Regions from separate parts of the Priestia sp. FSL R5-0597 genome, predicted to be linked through region 2. Evidence: riboswitches for the same ligand, from Rfam matches in the RefSeq annotation. Region 2 holds a riboswitch; the other holds the start of a gene.
The links. A riboswitch is a leader RNA that binds a small molecule or an ion and turns the genes downstream of it on or off. The one in region 2 is predicted to bind lysine.
Positions count from the first base shown of each region.

Region 1: linked by a shared signal. The riboswitch ahead of MKX72_RS23850 (aspartate kinase) and the one ahead of lysA (diaminopimelate decarboxylase) in region 2 are both predicted to bind lysine.

Region 1 is NZ_JBBOUZ010000001.1:4,511,333-4,519,543, reverse strand. It holds gene trxA (thioredoxin) at 187-501, shown strand; gene uvrC (excinuclease ABC subunit UvrC) at 736-2,502, shown strand; lysine riboswitch at 2,568-2,745, shown strand; gene MKX72_RS23850 (aspartate kinase) at 2,887-4,119, shown strand; gene MKX72_RS23845 (YslB family protein) at 4,171-4,698, opposite strand; gene MKX72_RS23840 (succinate dehydrogenase cytochrome b558 subunit) at 5,188-5,796, shown strand; gene sdhA (succinate dehydrogenase flavoprotein subunit) at 5,826-7,613, shown strand; gene sdhB (succinate dehydrogenase iron-sulfur subunit) at 7,617-8,211, shown strand, end outside.
Region 2 is NZ_JBBOUZ010000001.1:2,318,446-2,326,656, reverse strand. It holds gene MKX72_RS11815 (SDR family oxidoreductase) at 1-136, opposite strand, end outside; gene MKX72_RS11810 (acyl-CoA dehydrogenase) at 114-1,358, opposite strand; gene MKX72_RS11805 (DUF1292 domain-containing protein) at 1,511-1,774, opposite strand; gene MKX72_RS11800 (PAS domain-containing sensor histidine kinase) at 1,861-3,585, opposite strand; gene MKX72_RS11795 (YckD family protein) at 3,747-4,061, opposite strand; gene MKX72_RS11790 (NAD(P)/FAD-dependent oxidoreductase) at 4,135-5,253, opposite strand; gene MKX72_RS11785 (CBO0543 family protein) at 5,592-6,104, shown strand; lysine riboswitch at 6,171-6,353, shown strand; gene lysA (diaminopimelate decarboxylase) at 6,492-7,820, shown strand; gene MKX72_RS11775 (dicarboxylate/amino acid:cation symporter) at 7,871-8,211, shown strand, end outside.

The DNA of each region.
Region 1 (8,211 bases), 2.2 Mb from region 2:
GGATTCATTTAGTCAGGTCTCAGCCTCATGGGAAATGAAATTTTCTACGCATATTTTTAGGCAAATTGTACAAACTAGAGCGGAGAATAAACAGTATAAATGTAAGCAAAAAGTTAGCAAACCTTATTTGAAGGTGATATACTGTGAGTAGAATTTGGATATTGCATATATTTAGGAGGAATTAAAATGGCTATTGCACATGCTACAGATAAAAACTTTACAGATGAAATTAAATCAGGCCTAGTGCTTGTTGACTTTTGGGCACCATGGTGTGGCCCTTGTAAAATGATTGCTCCAGTTCTTGAAGAAATTGATGGCGAACTTAACGATAAAGTTAAAATCGTAAAAGTAGACGTTGATGAAAATCAAGAAACAGCTGGAAAATTTGGTGTTATGAGTATCCCAACTTTAGTATTATTCAAAGATGGAGAGAAAGTTGATCAAGTAGTTGGTTTCCAACCAAAAGAAGCATTAACAGAATTAATTAATAAACACGCGTAAGTCAAAACCTAGCTCAGGCTAGGTTTTTTTCTTTTTCTCCACTTTTTCTCCACTTTTTCTCTTTTGGGAATACTTTTATTTAGCGAATATGCGTTCGTTTGTTTTATACTAGATGTAAGGAACACCGCCATAAATCCAGCTTATGTACATGTATTAAGACAGGAAAGAATGTAGGTTACGCTTCATAAGCGATTGTATAGATGGACAGAGTAAGAGAAGAGGAAGGAGAAAAGTATGAACGATTATTTAAAAGAAAAGCTGGCTATTTTACCGGATCAGCCCGGCTGTTACTTGATGAAAGATAAATATGGAACGGTCATTTACGTAGGAAAAGCAAAAGTATTAAAAAATCGAGTACGTTCCTACTTTACCGGATCTCATGACGGAAAGACGCTTCGACTTGTAAACGACATTGTCGACTTTGAATATATCGTCACATCTTCTAATTTAGAAGCGCTTATTTTAGAAATGAATTTAATTAAAAAGCATGACCCAAAATACAATATTATGCTTAAAGATGATAAGGGCTATCCGTTTATTAAGATTACAGCTGAAAAACAGCCCCGACTTGTTATTACAAGAAAAATAAAAAAAGATAAAGGGAAATACTTCGGTCCTTATCCTAATGTTCAAGCAGCAAATGAAACAAAGCGGCTTCTTGATCGCATTTATCCGTTAAGAAAGTGCTCCACTATGCCAGATAGGCCTTGTTTGTATTACCATATCGGGCAATGTCTAGCTCCTTGCGTAAAAGAGGTAAAAGAAGAGCAAAACAAACAAATTATTGAAAATATCACGCGGTTTTTAAATGGTGGATATGAGCATGTCAAAACAGAGTTAACTGAAAAAATGTTAAAAGCTTCAGAAGAACTTGACTTTGAACGGGCTAAAGAATACCGAGATCAAATTGCTCATATCGAAGCGACAATGGAAAAGCAAAAAGTAACGTTTAATGATTTTGTTAATCGAGATGTGTTTGGCTATTCTTACGATAAAGGCTGGATGTGTGTTCAAGTTTTCTTTATTCGCCAAGGGAAATTAATTGAGCGAGAAGTTTCTATGTTTCCTTTTTATAAAGAGCCAGAAGAAGATTTCTTAACTTTTATCGGTCAGTTTTATGCCAAAAATATTAAGCCAAAAGAAGTGATGGTTCCAGCAACGATTGATGCAGAGTTAGCTGAGAAGTTAGTAGAAGTAGAGGTTCAGCATCCAAAGCGAGGCAAAAAGAAAGAATTAGTAGAACTTGCGTGTAAAAATGCAAAAATTGCGCTCGGTGAAAAATTCTATTTAATTGAACGAGATGAAGAGCGTACAGTTGGCGCAGTTGAACGGTTAGGAGAAGAGCTTGGAATTGCCGCTCCTTATCGGATTGAAGCATTTGATAACTCAAATATTCAAGGAACAGACCCAGTTTCTGCGATGATTGTTTTTGTTGATGGGAAACCGGAAAAGAAAGAATATCGCAAATATAAAATTAAGACCGTAAAGGGACCAGATGATTACAGTTCCATGAGGGAAGTCGTTCGCAGACGGTATTCCAGAGCGTTAAAAGAAGGCCTTCCGCTTCCTGATTTAATTGTTGTAGATGGAGGCAAAGGGCATTTAGCTGCAGTCCAGGACGTTCTCGAAAATGAATTGGGACTTTTAGTGCCTACAGCAGGTCTTGTTAAAGATGATAAACACAGAACCTCCAACCTGATGATTGGTGAGCCTCCTCAAATCATACCGCTTGAACGCAATAGTCAAGAATTTTATTTGCTTCAGCGAATTCAAGATGAAGTTCACCGCTTTGCAATCACCTTCCACCGTCAAGTGCGCTCTAAGTCCGCTTTTCAGTCAGTTCTAGACGACATTCCGGGAGTGGGAGAAAAGCGTAAGAAAGCTTTGTTAAAGCATTTTGGTTCGGTGAAAAAATTGAAAGAAGCAACGGTTGAAGATATACGAAATTCAGGTGTTCCTCAAAACATTGCTGAAAAAATTTATGAAACATTACAAAAATAGTCTTGAAATAATAGAAAATATTTGATAAGCTATTAACTAATTTCATACGACACTTCATCAAATGAAGTGAAGATAGAGGTGCAAATTTAATCAGTACGCATCAGGAAGGGTATGAGCCCTTATGAACGATGCGGAAAGGGAAATTTGCCGAAGTGAACATTACCTCATAGTAATGATTGCTGGTTCTGCGTTGAATAAACGTAGGATTGTCAAGATGTAGATTCTTGGAGAGCTATCTCACGGCAGTGGACGGTTATGTTTTATAATTTTCGTTCGTTAAGCAATGAGAGCTCATCTCATTGCTTTTTTTATTGTCTGAGTAAAAAAATTTAGCTTCTCATCATCCTGCATATGCAAATTTATTGAAAAGGAATGAACAAAATTATGGCATTAATCGTTCAAAAATTTGGTGGAACATCTGTTGGTTCTGTTGAACGTATTCAACATGTAGCAAACCGTGTTATTCAAGAAGCAGAGCGCGGTAACCAAGTAGTAGTTGTTGTATCGGCAATGGGCAAAACCACAGATGCACTGGTGAAATTAGCAAGTGATATTACGGACAGTCCAAGTAAACGCGAAATGGATATGCTTCTTACAACTGGAGAACAAGTAACGATTTCCCTGTTAACAATGGCTCTTCAATTCAAAGGTCATGAAGCCACTTCGCTAACAGGTTGGCAAGCTGGTATCCAGACGGAAGCAGTTCACAGCAATGCACGAATCCAGCACATTGACACGACTCGTATTCAAAGCCAATTAGATAGAGGTCGAATCGTAGTAGTAGCTGGATTCCAAGGCTGTTCAGAAGATGGAAGCATTACAACATTAGGTCGAGGCGGCTCTGACACTACGGCAGTAGCTCTTGCCGCGGCACTAAAAGCTGCAAAATGTGATATTTATACAGACGTAACAGGAGTGTTTACGACGGATCCGCGCTACGTAGAAGATGCTCGTAAACTTCATTCTATTTCATATGACGAAATGTTAGAATTAGCCAATTTAGGAGCAGGGGTGCTGCATCCGCGCGCTGTTGAGTTTGCAAAAAATTATCAGGTACCGCTAGAAGTGCGTTCAAGCTTAGAAAACGAGAATGGAACGATTGTTGAGGAGGAAGTTTCAATGGAACAAAACTTAGTCGTAAGAGGAATTGCGTTTGAAGATAATATTTCACGGGTGACAATTGAAGGGTTAAACAACGAGTTACAAACTCTTTCTACTATTTTTACAGCATTAGCAAAAGAACAGTTAAATGTGGATATTATTATTCAAAACGTAACGGCTAATAATCGCCTCTCTATCTCATTTTCTATTAAAACTGTAGATGTAGAAGCTGCTCTTGCCGTCTTAAAAGAGTATAAATCTACCTTGGGGTATACGCGTATTGAACATGAAAGCAGTCTGGCCAAAGTATCGATTGTGGGATCTGGCATGATATCTAATCCAGGTGTTGCAGCCGAAATGTTTGAAGTGCTGGCAGGAGAGAAAATTGAAGTGAAGATGGTCAGCACGTCTGAAATTAAAGTATCTACAGTTGTACCGCATGCTGATATGGTAAAAGCTGTTGAGACGCTTCACGTAGCATTTGAATTAGAAGAGCAGCAGGCAGTGCAAGTATAAAGAAAAGAAAAAAGACGTGGTATCTCCACGTCTTTTATATATACGTATTTCTTACTTTTTATAACGCTCCGCACGGGTTTCGGTAGGTAAGATATCTTTTCGGTCCCACTGCACGGAAATCAGCACTTTTCCGTTCTTTTCTTTAGGTGTTAAGTAGGCTTCTGTTAGGCAGTTGTTTTGACGCTGAATCTGTTCAGCCACAAACCCTGACTCAAGATGAAATGAACAAGTTTCCTGCTGAAATCTTTTGCTGACCACATCACCTGATAACTCAAGCTCTAGTGAATATTTATCTTTTTTGGCAAGCGTCAGTGTTCCCCAGGAAGCTGCTTTAAAAAATGCGACGATTTCATCCATTGTATTTAATGGATATTTACGCGCAAGGTGTTTTCCTGCCCAGTATGAGATGGTATTCGTTTCGTCTCCAAGAAGCTCTGGAATTAACACGTCACGCAAAAGGCTGTATCCGAAATATGGAACGTGATCAAGAGCTCTCTCTGTTTCAGCTGCGGCATTAGGTTCTAATGTTTCCATCGTCTCTTCAAGTTCTTGCTGTGATTCTGTTTGTAAATTGCTCATGCTTTCCCCTCTTTCTTTACTACTATTATATACAAATCTAAAAAACCTCTCACGCATTTTTTTAATAAAATGTAAGAGGATCTTTATTATGGTAAAAAGAGTTAGATGTAAAGATAAAAAATCCATAAAATTACTTTTAAAAGGGTACTTTTACCTGTGTAAATGTTTTGTGAACTTGTTTACAATAAAAGTATAAAGTAAACGCTTACTTAACTGTGGCAAGCGATATTATAATAGAAAGAAAAAATCTTTAACATCAATGCAGTAAGCGTTAACAAATATAAAATTTTATAAATTTATATTTTATAGAAGATTTAAACATCTTGCCTTGACGCTCTTAATCGATGGGAGTAAAATTAACCTGTCACATACTTTATTAGGAAATGCAAAGGTTTTCATTTCCTGTATTCACGATTAATCTATTTGTCTAGTGGGAGTAAGAAAGTTCTTCACAAACTATGTTCATTTAACTAAGGGGGGTCTACGCAGATGGCGGCAAACAGAGAGTTTCAATATCGGAGAATCCATTCACTACTTGGAGTAATACCAATCGGGATTTTCTTAACACAGCATTTAGTTGTGAATCATTTCGCGACAAAGGGAGAAGAATCATTTAATCAAGCAGCTCACTTCATGGAGAGCTTACCTTTCCGCTATGCTCTAGAAATTTTCATTATTTTCTTACCAATCGTTTTTCACGCAATATATGGTCTTTACATCGCATTCACTGCTAAAACAAACGTTAACAACTATGGATTTTTCCGTAACTGGATGTTTATCCTTCAGCGTGTTTCAGGTGTAATCACACTTATCTTCATCACATGGCACGTATGGGAAACCAGAATACAAGCTGCGCTTGGAAAAGAAGTAGATTTTCAAATGATGGAACGAATTTTAAGCAACCCAGCAATGTTTGCATTCTACATAGTTGGTGTTGTATCTACGATCTTCCACTTTGCAAACGGTCTATGGTCATTTGGAGTTAGCTGGGGGTTAACTGTAACACCACGTTCTCAAAGAATTTCAACTTATGTGACATTAGCAATCTTCTTAGCACTTACATTCGTAGGTGTTCGTACATTATTCGCATTTGCATAAAATTAAGGTTTTGAAGGAGTGGGGTTCCGATGAGTAACGGAAAAATCATCGTAGTCGGTGGCGGTTTAGCTGGCTTGATGGCAACAATAAAAATTGCTGAGTCTGGCAAGCAAGTAGATTTATTTTCACTAGTTCCGGTAAAAAGATCTCACTCAGTTTGCGCGCAAGGTGGAATCAACGGAGCCGTAAATACGAAAGGTGAAGGAGATTCACCATGGGAACACTTTGATGACACAGTGTATGGCGGAGACTTTTTAGCCAACCAGCCACCTGTAAAAGCAATGTGTGAAGCAGCTCCTGGTATTATTCACTTACTTGACCGTATGGGTGTTATGTTTAACCGTACTCCTGAGGGTTTGTTAGACTTCAGACGATTTGGCGGAACGCAGCATCACCGTACGGCTTTTGCTGGAGCAACAACGGGTCAACAGTTATTGTACGCATTAGATGAGCAGGTTCGTCGCTATGAAGTTGCCGGACTTGTGACAAAGTACGAAGGATGGGAATTCTTAGGTGCTGTTCTTGATGATGAGCGCAGCTGTCGCGGAATTTCTGCACAAAATTTAAAATCAATGGAAATTAAAACGTTCCCAGCTGATGCGGTTATTATGGCTACAGGTGGACCTGGTATTGTCTTTGGAAAATCGACGAACTCAGTTATTAATACAGGTTCAGCGGCATCTATCGTGTATCAGCAAGGTGCATACTATTCAAACGGAGAGTTTATTCAAATTCATCCAACTGCTATCCCGGGAGATGATAAGCTTCGTCTTATGAGTGAATCTGCTCGTGGAGAAGGCGGACGCGTTTGGACATATAAAGACGGTAAACCTTGGTATTTCTTAGAGGAAAAATATCCGGCATACGGTAACTTAGTACCTCGTGATATTGCAACTCGTGAAATTTTTGACGTCTGCGTAGCGCAGAAGTTAGGAATTAACGGAGAGAACATGGTTTATCTGGACCTTTCACATAAAGATCCAAAAGAGCTAGACATTAAACTTGGAGGTATCATCGAAATCTATGAAAAATTCATGGGCGATGATCCGCGCAAAGTACCAATGAAGATTTTCCCAGCCGTACACTATTCAATGGGCGGTTTATGGGTGGATTACGATCAAATGACAAATATCCCTGGCTTGTTCGCAGCTGGTGAGTGTGATTATTCGCAGCACGGAGCGAACCGTTTAGGAGCAAACTCATTATTGTCAGCTATTTATGGCGGTATGGTTGCTGGTCCTAAAGCCGTTGAATACATCAATGGTTTAGAAAAGAGCGCAGATGCTATTTCTTCAAGCGTATATGATCGTCATGTGAAAGAAGAAGAAGAGAAATGGAACAATATCATGAATCTTCAAGGTACAGAAAATGCATACGTTCTTCATAAAGAGCTAGGGGAATGGATGACTGACAACGTGACAGTCGTACGATACAATGACAAACTGTTAAAAACAGATGAAAAGATTCAAGAATTAATTGAACGCTATGATCGTATTAACATTAATGACACGGCTAAATGGAGTAATCAAGCGGCAACATTTACTCGTCAGCTTCAAAACATGCTCCAACTTTCACGTGTTGTAACGCTTGGAGCTTACAACCGTAACGAAAGTCGCGGTGCTCATTATAAGCCGGATTTCCCAGATCGTAACGATGAAGAATTCTTAAAAACAACAATGGCATCTTTCGTTGATAAGAAAACGGCTCCTTCTTTCCATTATGAAGAGGTAGACGTATCGTTAATCAAACCGCGTAAGCGCGACTACACAAAGAAAAAAGATGAAAAACCAAAAAAACAACAAGAGGGGGTTCGTTAATCAATGAGTGAACAACAAACAGTCCAAAAGACAGTGCGCTTCATTATTACACGTCAAGATTCAGCTGAATCTGCTCCTTACAATCAGGAGTTTGAAATTCCGTATCGTCCGAATATGAACGTTATTTCAGCACTGATGGAAATCAGACGTAACCCTGTTGATGCTTCAGGTAAAGAGGTTGCTCCGATAAACTGGGAAATGAACTGTTTAGAGGAAGTATGCGGAGCCTGTTCAATGGTTATCAACGGTAAACCTCGTCAGTCATGTACAGCTCTTGTTGATAAACTAGAACAGCCGATTCGCTTGCAGCCAATGAAAACATTCCCTGTTGTTCGTGACTTGCAGGTAGACCGCAGCCGTATGTTTGATTCACTGAAAAAAGTAAAAGCCTGGGTTCCGATCGATGGCACATACGATTTAGGACCAGGACCGCGTATGCCTGAAAAGAAACGTCAGTGGGCGTATGAGTTATCCAAGTGTATGACATGCGGCGTTTGCTTAGAAGCTTGTCCAAACGTAAACGACAAGTCAAACTTCATCGGTCCAGCACCACTTTCTCAAGTTCGCTTGTTTAATGCCCATCCAACCGGTGCGTTAA
Region 2 (8,211 bases):
CTTTTTTTCTTGAGCATAGAACAATATTTGCCCCTGCCTCTGCAAGCCCTTCTGCCATTTGCTCTCCTAATCCTCTGCCTCCTCCGGTAATAATAGCTGTTTTTCCAGTTAAATCAAATAGATCCTTTATGTGCATAGGTTGCCTCCTGTTCTTGATAGGATTTTAGCTCAAGTCTTGCAAGCTGTGCTTTGTGCACTTCGTCTGGACCATCGGCAAGGCGCAAAGTGCGGGCATTTGCCCAAAGTGCCGCAAGCGGCGTGTCTTCTGAAACACCTGCTGCTCCAAATGCTTGAATGGCACGATCAATGACTTTTAAAGCCATAGCAGGAGCTATTACTTTAATCATGGCAATTTCTTTCCGCGCTTTTTTATTTCCAACTGTGTCCATCATATAAGCAGCTTTTAATGTTAATAAGCGAGCTTGCTCAATTTCAATACGCGATTCTGCCACCCATTCTTGAATAACCCCTTGCTGAGAAAGCACCTTATTAAATGTAGAACGAATTTGAATACGCTTACATAATTCTTCGAGCGCTCTTTCAGCTGCTCCTATTAGACGCATGCAGTGATGAATACGTCCAGGCCCTAATCTACCTTGAGCAATAGCAAACCCTTTTCCTTCGCCTAAAAGCATATTGGATGCTGGCACACGCACATTGTCATAATGAATTTCAGCATGTCCATGAGGAGCGTGATCGTATCCAAAGACTGGCAGCATTCGTTCAATTTTAACTCCCGGAGTATTTAATGGAACTAGAATCATAGACTGCTGTTCATATTTAGATGCGTTAAAATCGCTTTTTCCCATGACAATAGCAATTTTGCAGCGAGGATCTCCCGCACCTGAAGACCACCATTTTCTTCCATTGATTACATATTCATCGCCTTCTCTTACAATACTGCACTGAATGTTTGTGGCATCAGAAGAACCTACATCCGGTTCTGTCATAGAAAAGCAGGAGCGAATGTCTCCATTTAACAGAGGCTTTAGCCATTTTTCTTTCTGTTCAGGCGTTCCGTATCGAACCAGCACTTCCATATTGCCAGTGTCAGGAGCTCCGCAGTTAAAAGCTTCTGGTCCAATAATAGAACGGCCCATAATTTCGCAAAGAGGAGCGTATTCTACATTTGTTAGACCTGCTCCGTATTCGCTTTCTGGCAAAAATAAGTTCCATAGCCCAGCTCGCTTTGCTTTTTCTTTTAACTCTTCCATGATTGGAGGAACAGCTGACCATCTAGATGGCTGTTCATTCAGCTGTTGTTCGTATAGCCGTTCATTTGGATAAATATGCTCTTCCATAAAAGAGCTCAATTCTTTTTGCAGCTTCACTACTTTGTCAGAGTAAGAAAAATACACGGTAGTCCCTCGCTTTCATTTACTTACTAACCGGTTGGTATGTTACATATTCATCATAAATGAAGGGAAATAATTCAGCAAGATATTTTTAGAAAAATTCTAAATATTATATTATTTAGAAATAAAAAAAAGAGAGGTTGTAACCTCTCTTTTTACGCGGATGTCATTTCCTCAAATACGGCTGATACTTTTTCAAACTCATCATCATCTTCAATTGAAGACCATTCACCATCATCTTCAATTTTTAAAAAGAAAACATCAATTTCTTCTTCTGTTTCAATTAAAACTTCTTCCACAAACGCAACGGCAATATAATCGTGGCCTTCAATCGTCATTTTTCCAAGCACTTCAATATCTTGCTCTTGATCATTTTCATCTAAAATTGTAAAAATCTCTCCCGTTTCAATACGTTCCATCGTATTCCCTCCTATTTTAACCTCATTATTCGTTCACTAACATGTATTCCCCTTTAGAAAAGGTTTCATGCTTATAAAAGTAGAATCTACTTTTTAAAAGGCAAAAGAATGTCTACGGTAGTTCCTTTTCCAAGTTCACTTACAAAGTTAATTTCTCCTCTATGTTCTCGAATGATCTTATAGCACACCATCAGTCCAAGCCCCGTTCCTTTCTCTTTCGTACTATAAAAAGGTTTTCCTAAATGCTGCATTCGTTCCTGCGTGATGCCTGGCCCCTCGTCGCTAAACCGGACAACAAGGTTCTCCTGATTAAATCTTTTTAGTTGAATCGTTACAGTTCCTCCACTTGGCATAGATTCGACGGCATTTTTAAATATATTGCTAAAGACCTGTTTTAACTGGTTTTCTTCGCATAATACGAGAGGAAGATGAAGATCAATCTCTTTCTTTACGTGAATTTTCTCTGTAATCCCCTGCACCTCAGCTAGCTTTAACGTGTTCTCTAAGATATCTTGGACGTGTTTGTCTTTGTAGGTTTTCGCCTGAGGCTTTGCAAGACTCAAGAACTCGTCGGCAATCAATTCGATTCTATCTAACTCATGATTTATCATTTCTACATAGTAAGGCTGACCGCTCGTTTCTTCTAATAACTGCATAAATCCTTTTACCGCTGTTAGAGGGTTTCTGATTTCGTGAGCGATACCCGCTGCTAACTGTCCGACTAAGGAAAGCTGAGCGGATTCACGCAGCAATTTTTCAGTTTTTTTACGTTCTGTAATATCACGAAACAAAACTTGAATGGCCTGCTTTCCCATATACGGAATAGGAAAGGCAATGGTTTCGGCATCAATCGTATGACCGTCTTTATGAATAAACTTTTCTTCCTGCAGATCCACAGATTTATTTTCTGTTTTCATTCGATAAATTCGCTGTTTTACAACATCATAGTAATCAGGGTGAACAAACTGATAAACACAAGCTCCTAATACATCTTGAGGATTCTTGTATCCTAGTGCTTTAGCTCCTGCAGGGTTGATATAATCAATTTTACCTTCACTATGAACGATAATTGCTTCCGGGGATAACTCAATCAAACTTCGGTAGCGCTGTTCGCTTTCTTTTAAAGCCGTCTCATCCTGCTTGCGCGATGTTATATCTCGATAGACAAACGCAATGCATAACGGCCAATCATTCATATTTTCAACGCGAAATAGTGTGACGCTTACATTAATTAAATGCCCGTCTTTATGCTGTCTTACAGTCTCAAATTCCGTTTTCGATTCCCCTGATTGAATAGTCTTGTGAAGTTCGCACACGGGCTCCTTTAAAAACGAAGGTATAATCGGAAGAGGCTTTTGATGAATTTCTTCAAACGTCCAGCCAAATGTATTCTCAAACGCAGGGTTCACTTGAAGCGTTTTACCCTCTAAGTCAACGATAGCAACAGCATCTGCGTTATGATAAATAAAAGGTTGAATCTGTTCTTTTTTCTCTTGATAACTAGTTATATTAACGCAATGTCCCATAATTTCAGGCTTTTCTGTGTAAGATAAAGGGGTTAAGTTTACTACATAGCGTTTATCATTTATTTGAAGCTCGTACATAAGCGTTTTCTTTTTATTTAGCGCTTCGAAAAAATGCTCATACGAGACCCATTCTTCTAGAGGTATTTTTTGCTCAGAAACGCTTTCTCCTTGATACATACTGTAAACAAGGTGGTCACCTTTTTGTTTGTAAGCAAATATGATTCCTAGAGCCTCAGCTGAATGATTTTCTGCATGTAATCGGACTATTTTTTTATTTTCGTTCATCGTTCATATTTACCTACCCCTCACTAGCATCTTTCCTAATCGTTCTCATTCTCTTAATTTTACATGAGGCGTTTAAAATTTACTAGATAAAGAAGCAGATATTTTCCATTCATTCACATAAAAAAAGCGCCTGTATAGGCGCTTTTTTATGTGAATAGGAATTACTTTGAATGATGCATTTTATGACAGTGCCGCTTCGGAACAAACCCATTTTTCTCCATATGCTGATAGCGATTTTCCATATGTGAAGAAATGTTTTGACTCTCCGTTTTGCTTAGCACGCCGTACTCCACATATTTTGAAAGTATTTCTTTCTTTTTTTCGAACATTTCTTTGTACAGAACGGATAATTCCTGCTTTTGCTGAGACGTCAGCTGCACGTCTTTTGTTTCTGGCTGAGGATTGTTTTCCGCTAATACAGGCGTCCCGCTCATAAATAAAAAAGCTGCTGCTGCACTTATCATAACCTTTCGCAAACAATCTACTTCCTTTCATCATATAGTAGTTATAGTTTGCGAACTTCTATTTGTTTTCATTCATTCTATTTGCTTAGGACTCAATAGCTCCTCTTACATCATAATCGCTAAGATCAATTTCCATTTCCATTTCAAGTGCTAATTTAGCAAGCTCTGAACCAAGATAAGGACCCGACGTTAAGCCTGAAGCTCCGAGACCATTCGCTACTAGTATTCCTTCGTAAGCTGGAAGAGCCCCAATGACTGGCAAGAAGCCTGGAGTAAATGGTCGAAACCCTACCCTTGTTTCTAAGACTGTGCTTTCTGTTAAGCCAGGAGCAATTAATAAGGCCTTTGAAAAAATTTCATGAAGCCCCCCAGCCGTTACTCTCAAGTCATAACCCGTGTCGTTTTCATGTGTTGCTCCTATGACAATTTGACCTTGTTCAAACGAAAGAATATATTGGTCGCTTGGAGGCATTACAACGGGCCAGTCTTTTGTATCTAAATCAGGAAGATGCAAGTGGACAATTTGCGCTTTTTGAAAGCTTGCTAAAAATTTCACTCCAAGAGGCTCTAGTAATTGATTTGCCCACGCTCCTGCTGTCACGATTGTTGTACTTGCTAGAAGGGTTTGTCCATTTACGGCAACGCCCGTTACTTGATTATTTTCATAAAGTAGTTCTGCGTTTCCTTCTATTATTTTTGCACCGTTTTTCTTCGCTGCATTCACAAGTGCGTTTCGAAGAGCTCTTCCGTTAACGCGAGCGGCTCCACTAATATGAACTGAACTGTATTCTTCCGAAAGAGCCGGAAACAAAGCCTGTGTTTCTTTAGCGGATAAACGTGTAATCTCGCCTATTTCGGGGGCTTCTTCCCGACGCTTATATGCTCGTTCTTCCATTTTTTTAAGCTTTTGTTCATCAGTGTGTAAACTAATTGCTCCTACTCGCTTATATCCCGTATCCGTTTCTCCATCTTCTTCTAATTGCTGAATTAATGTTTGATAGTACTTGGCGCCGCCTTTTGCTAAGCGGTACCATGCTTTATTTCGACGCTGCGAAAGCCACGGACAAACAATTCCTGCTGCTGCATCAGTAGCTTGACCAGCATCCTTGCGATCTATCAATGTCACATCTGCTCCTGCTTTTGCTAAATGATATGCCGTAGAAGCTCCAAGTACCCCAGCTCCAACTACGATGTATGTTTTCATACCAAAACACCCTTTTCTTTCTTCTAGTATTCTCATGCTATATGTATGCAATTTTAGCATAGCAAAAAAAGAAGTCACATACTAGGCGAAGCTATTTTAAGCTTATTTTTAAGCCTTGCTGACTTTGACATATAGCTCCTTTCGTCTCGTAAACAAAAGCGGTAGAAGTTCTTTTACCAAGATTATAACAGGGTGAAGAAAGCCATAAATAGTGGTAGTACGTCTTTAACGCTGTGGCTTACGGCTTTTCTATTATAGGTGCTGAATAAAAAAATGAAAGAATAAAACCACTATAATATGTAAATAAAAAGAAATAACCATTATTTTAAGGAGAGCGTATGCAATCTTCATTTGTATTATTTTTTATCATTCTTGGTTTACTATTTGGCAAGTGGCGAAGGTATCAAGAATACTACCCTACTTTGCTGTTTTGGGTCACGGGGAATTTGCTTTATGAAGTGCTGCTGTTTCATCACCGCGTATGGGTATTTCACCCTGTTGGTATTGATCATCTTTTTCTACCCGATCACCTAATGGTTTCTCTTGGAATAACCTTAATTATTTATCCGTTTGTTATACCGGTTTTTTTAGGAAGGCTGCCGCTGCATGTAAGCGGCCGGCTGTGGTGGATTCTTTTATGGGCGCTTTTATTTACTGTGATTGAGTTCATTGCTTATGTTAATCACAGTATCACTCATCATTATGGATGGTCGCTGCTATGTTCTTTTCTCTTCAATATTGTCACGTTCTCACTTTTAATCATTCATCAGAAGACCGCGCTGGCTGCTTGGATTCTATCTGGAAGCTTCATAGCTTTTTTATTTATCTTCTTTGATATTCCTATGCCTTAACTTTTCATTGACTAGACAGAGGAAAAGGAAATATAATAGGAGTTACATTTAAATATAATTTTCCTCTCTGAGAATAGAGGTGCATGAAATCAAGAGTCACTTATTGGAGACTAATGGAGTCTGTGAAGATAAGTAAAAGGGATTTCGTGCCGAAGTATATAAACATCCATTGTGTTCATATACTGGTTCAGTATTGAATAAATGCTGAGCTGTCACAAACCACTTGGTTTGTGGAGAGCTATTGAAGAGATGTTGATGCCTAGAATGTAATAATACTTTATTATTATGAAACCAAGACGCGTGAACATCACTTCACGGGTCTTTTTTGTGTTTTTCTACTGACCATCAAAGTTATAGTTGAATGATTTAAATGGAGGGATACGGATTATGTACTTACATGGAACGAGTAAAATTAACAGCAGCAATCATTTAGAAATTGGGCAGTGCGATACGGTCGAACTGAAAAAACAATACGGCACTCCCCTATACATCTACGATCAAGAATTAATTGAGACGAAATGCAAGGCCTTCCATTCAGCCTTTCAAAGAAGCGGCTTTTCATATCAAATCGCCTATGCAGGGAAAGCGTTTCTTTGTATGGAAATGGCTAGCCTTTTAACGAAGCTTGATATGTCATTAGATGTGGTCTCAGGAGGCGAATTATTTACAGCTCTTGAAGCGGGATATCCAGCTGAACGCATTCATTTTCACGGAAATAACAAAACGATTGAAGAAATTGAAATGGCTCTTGATGCGAATATTGGCTGTTTTGTTGTGGATAACTTTACCGAACTTGAAGTTTTACATGCCTTAGCAGCTGAGCGCAAACAGAAAGCATCTATTCTTCTGCGTGTTACTCCAGGGATTGAAGCCCACACACATGAATATATTATGACCGGACAGGAAGACTCCAAGTTTGGATTTGGTCTTTCCAATGACCAGGCTATGAAAGCGGTAAGTTCTGCATTAGAAAAGCCTTACTACGATCTTTTAGGCATTCATTGTCATATTGGTTCGCAAATTTTTGAAGTAGATGGTTTTTCTCGCGCCATTGATATTTTAACTGATTTCTTATTCAGTATTCGTGATAAAATGGAATTTGAAGTAAAAGTTTTAAACGTAGGTGGTGGTTTTGGTATTCGTTATACCGAAAGCGACTCTCCACTTCCAGTTGAGTATTATGTAGATGCACTGATAGAAAAGCTAAGCCGCACGTTAACTGAACAGAATTATACCCTTCCGGAAGTCTGGATTGAGCCTGGAAGAAGCATCGTAGGAGAAGCAGGTACAACGCTTTATACAATCGGCTCAACGAAGGAGATTCCAGGTGTACGCAAATACGTAGGAATTGATGGCGGTATGACCGATAATATCCGTCCTGCTCTTTACGATGCAAAACATGAAGCTGTCTTGGCTAATAGAGTGACGGATAAAAAAGATGAAACAGTATCAATTGCGGGGAAATGCTGTGAATCAGGAGATATGCTTATTTGGGATATCGATTTACCGCGCGTTAATCAAGGAGATTTACTAGCAGTATCCTCTACAGGTGCCTACAACTATTCAATGGCTAGCAATTACAACCGTATTCCGCGCCCTGCTGTTGTATTTGTGAAAAATGGAGAAGCTCGTCTTGCTGTAGAGCGAGAAACATACGAAGATTTGGTGCGTAAAGATGTAAAGCCAGTCGTTACTACGTATGCAATGAGCAAATGATAGCTGTTCTTGCGTAGTAAAGAAGCTATTGTTGTTTGGAGGAAATCTATATGGTTTTAAGTGTATTTAAAACGTACAGATCATCGCTTATTCTGCTTCTCGCTATTTTAATTGGCGGGATAGCAGGATATGCTATCGGGCCCGATGTGGCAGTCGTAAAGCCCTTTGGTGATTTGTTTCTTAATTTAATGTTCATGATTATCGTTCCCCTTGTCTTTTTTAGTGTGGCTTCGGCGATCGCAAACATGAACGAAATGAAACGTCTTGGTAAAATTATGCTAGGTATCGCCGTTGTGTTTGTCGCCACTGCTGCTGTTTCAGCCGTTCTAGGCTTTTTAGGCGCATCACTTTACAATCCGCTGCACAACGTAGATACTTCTGCCATTAAAGA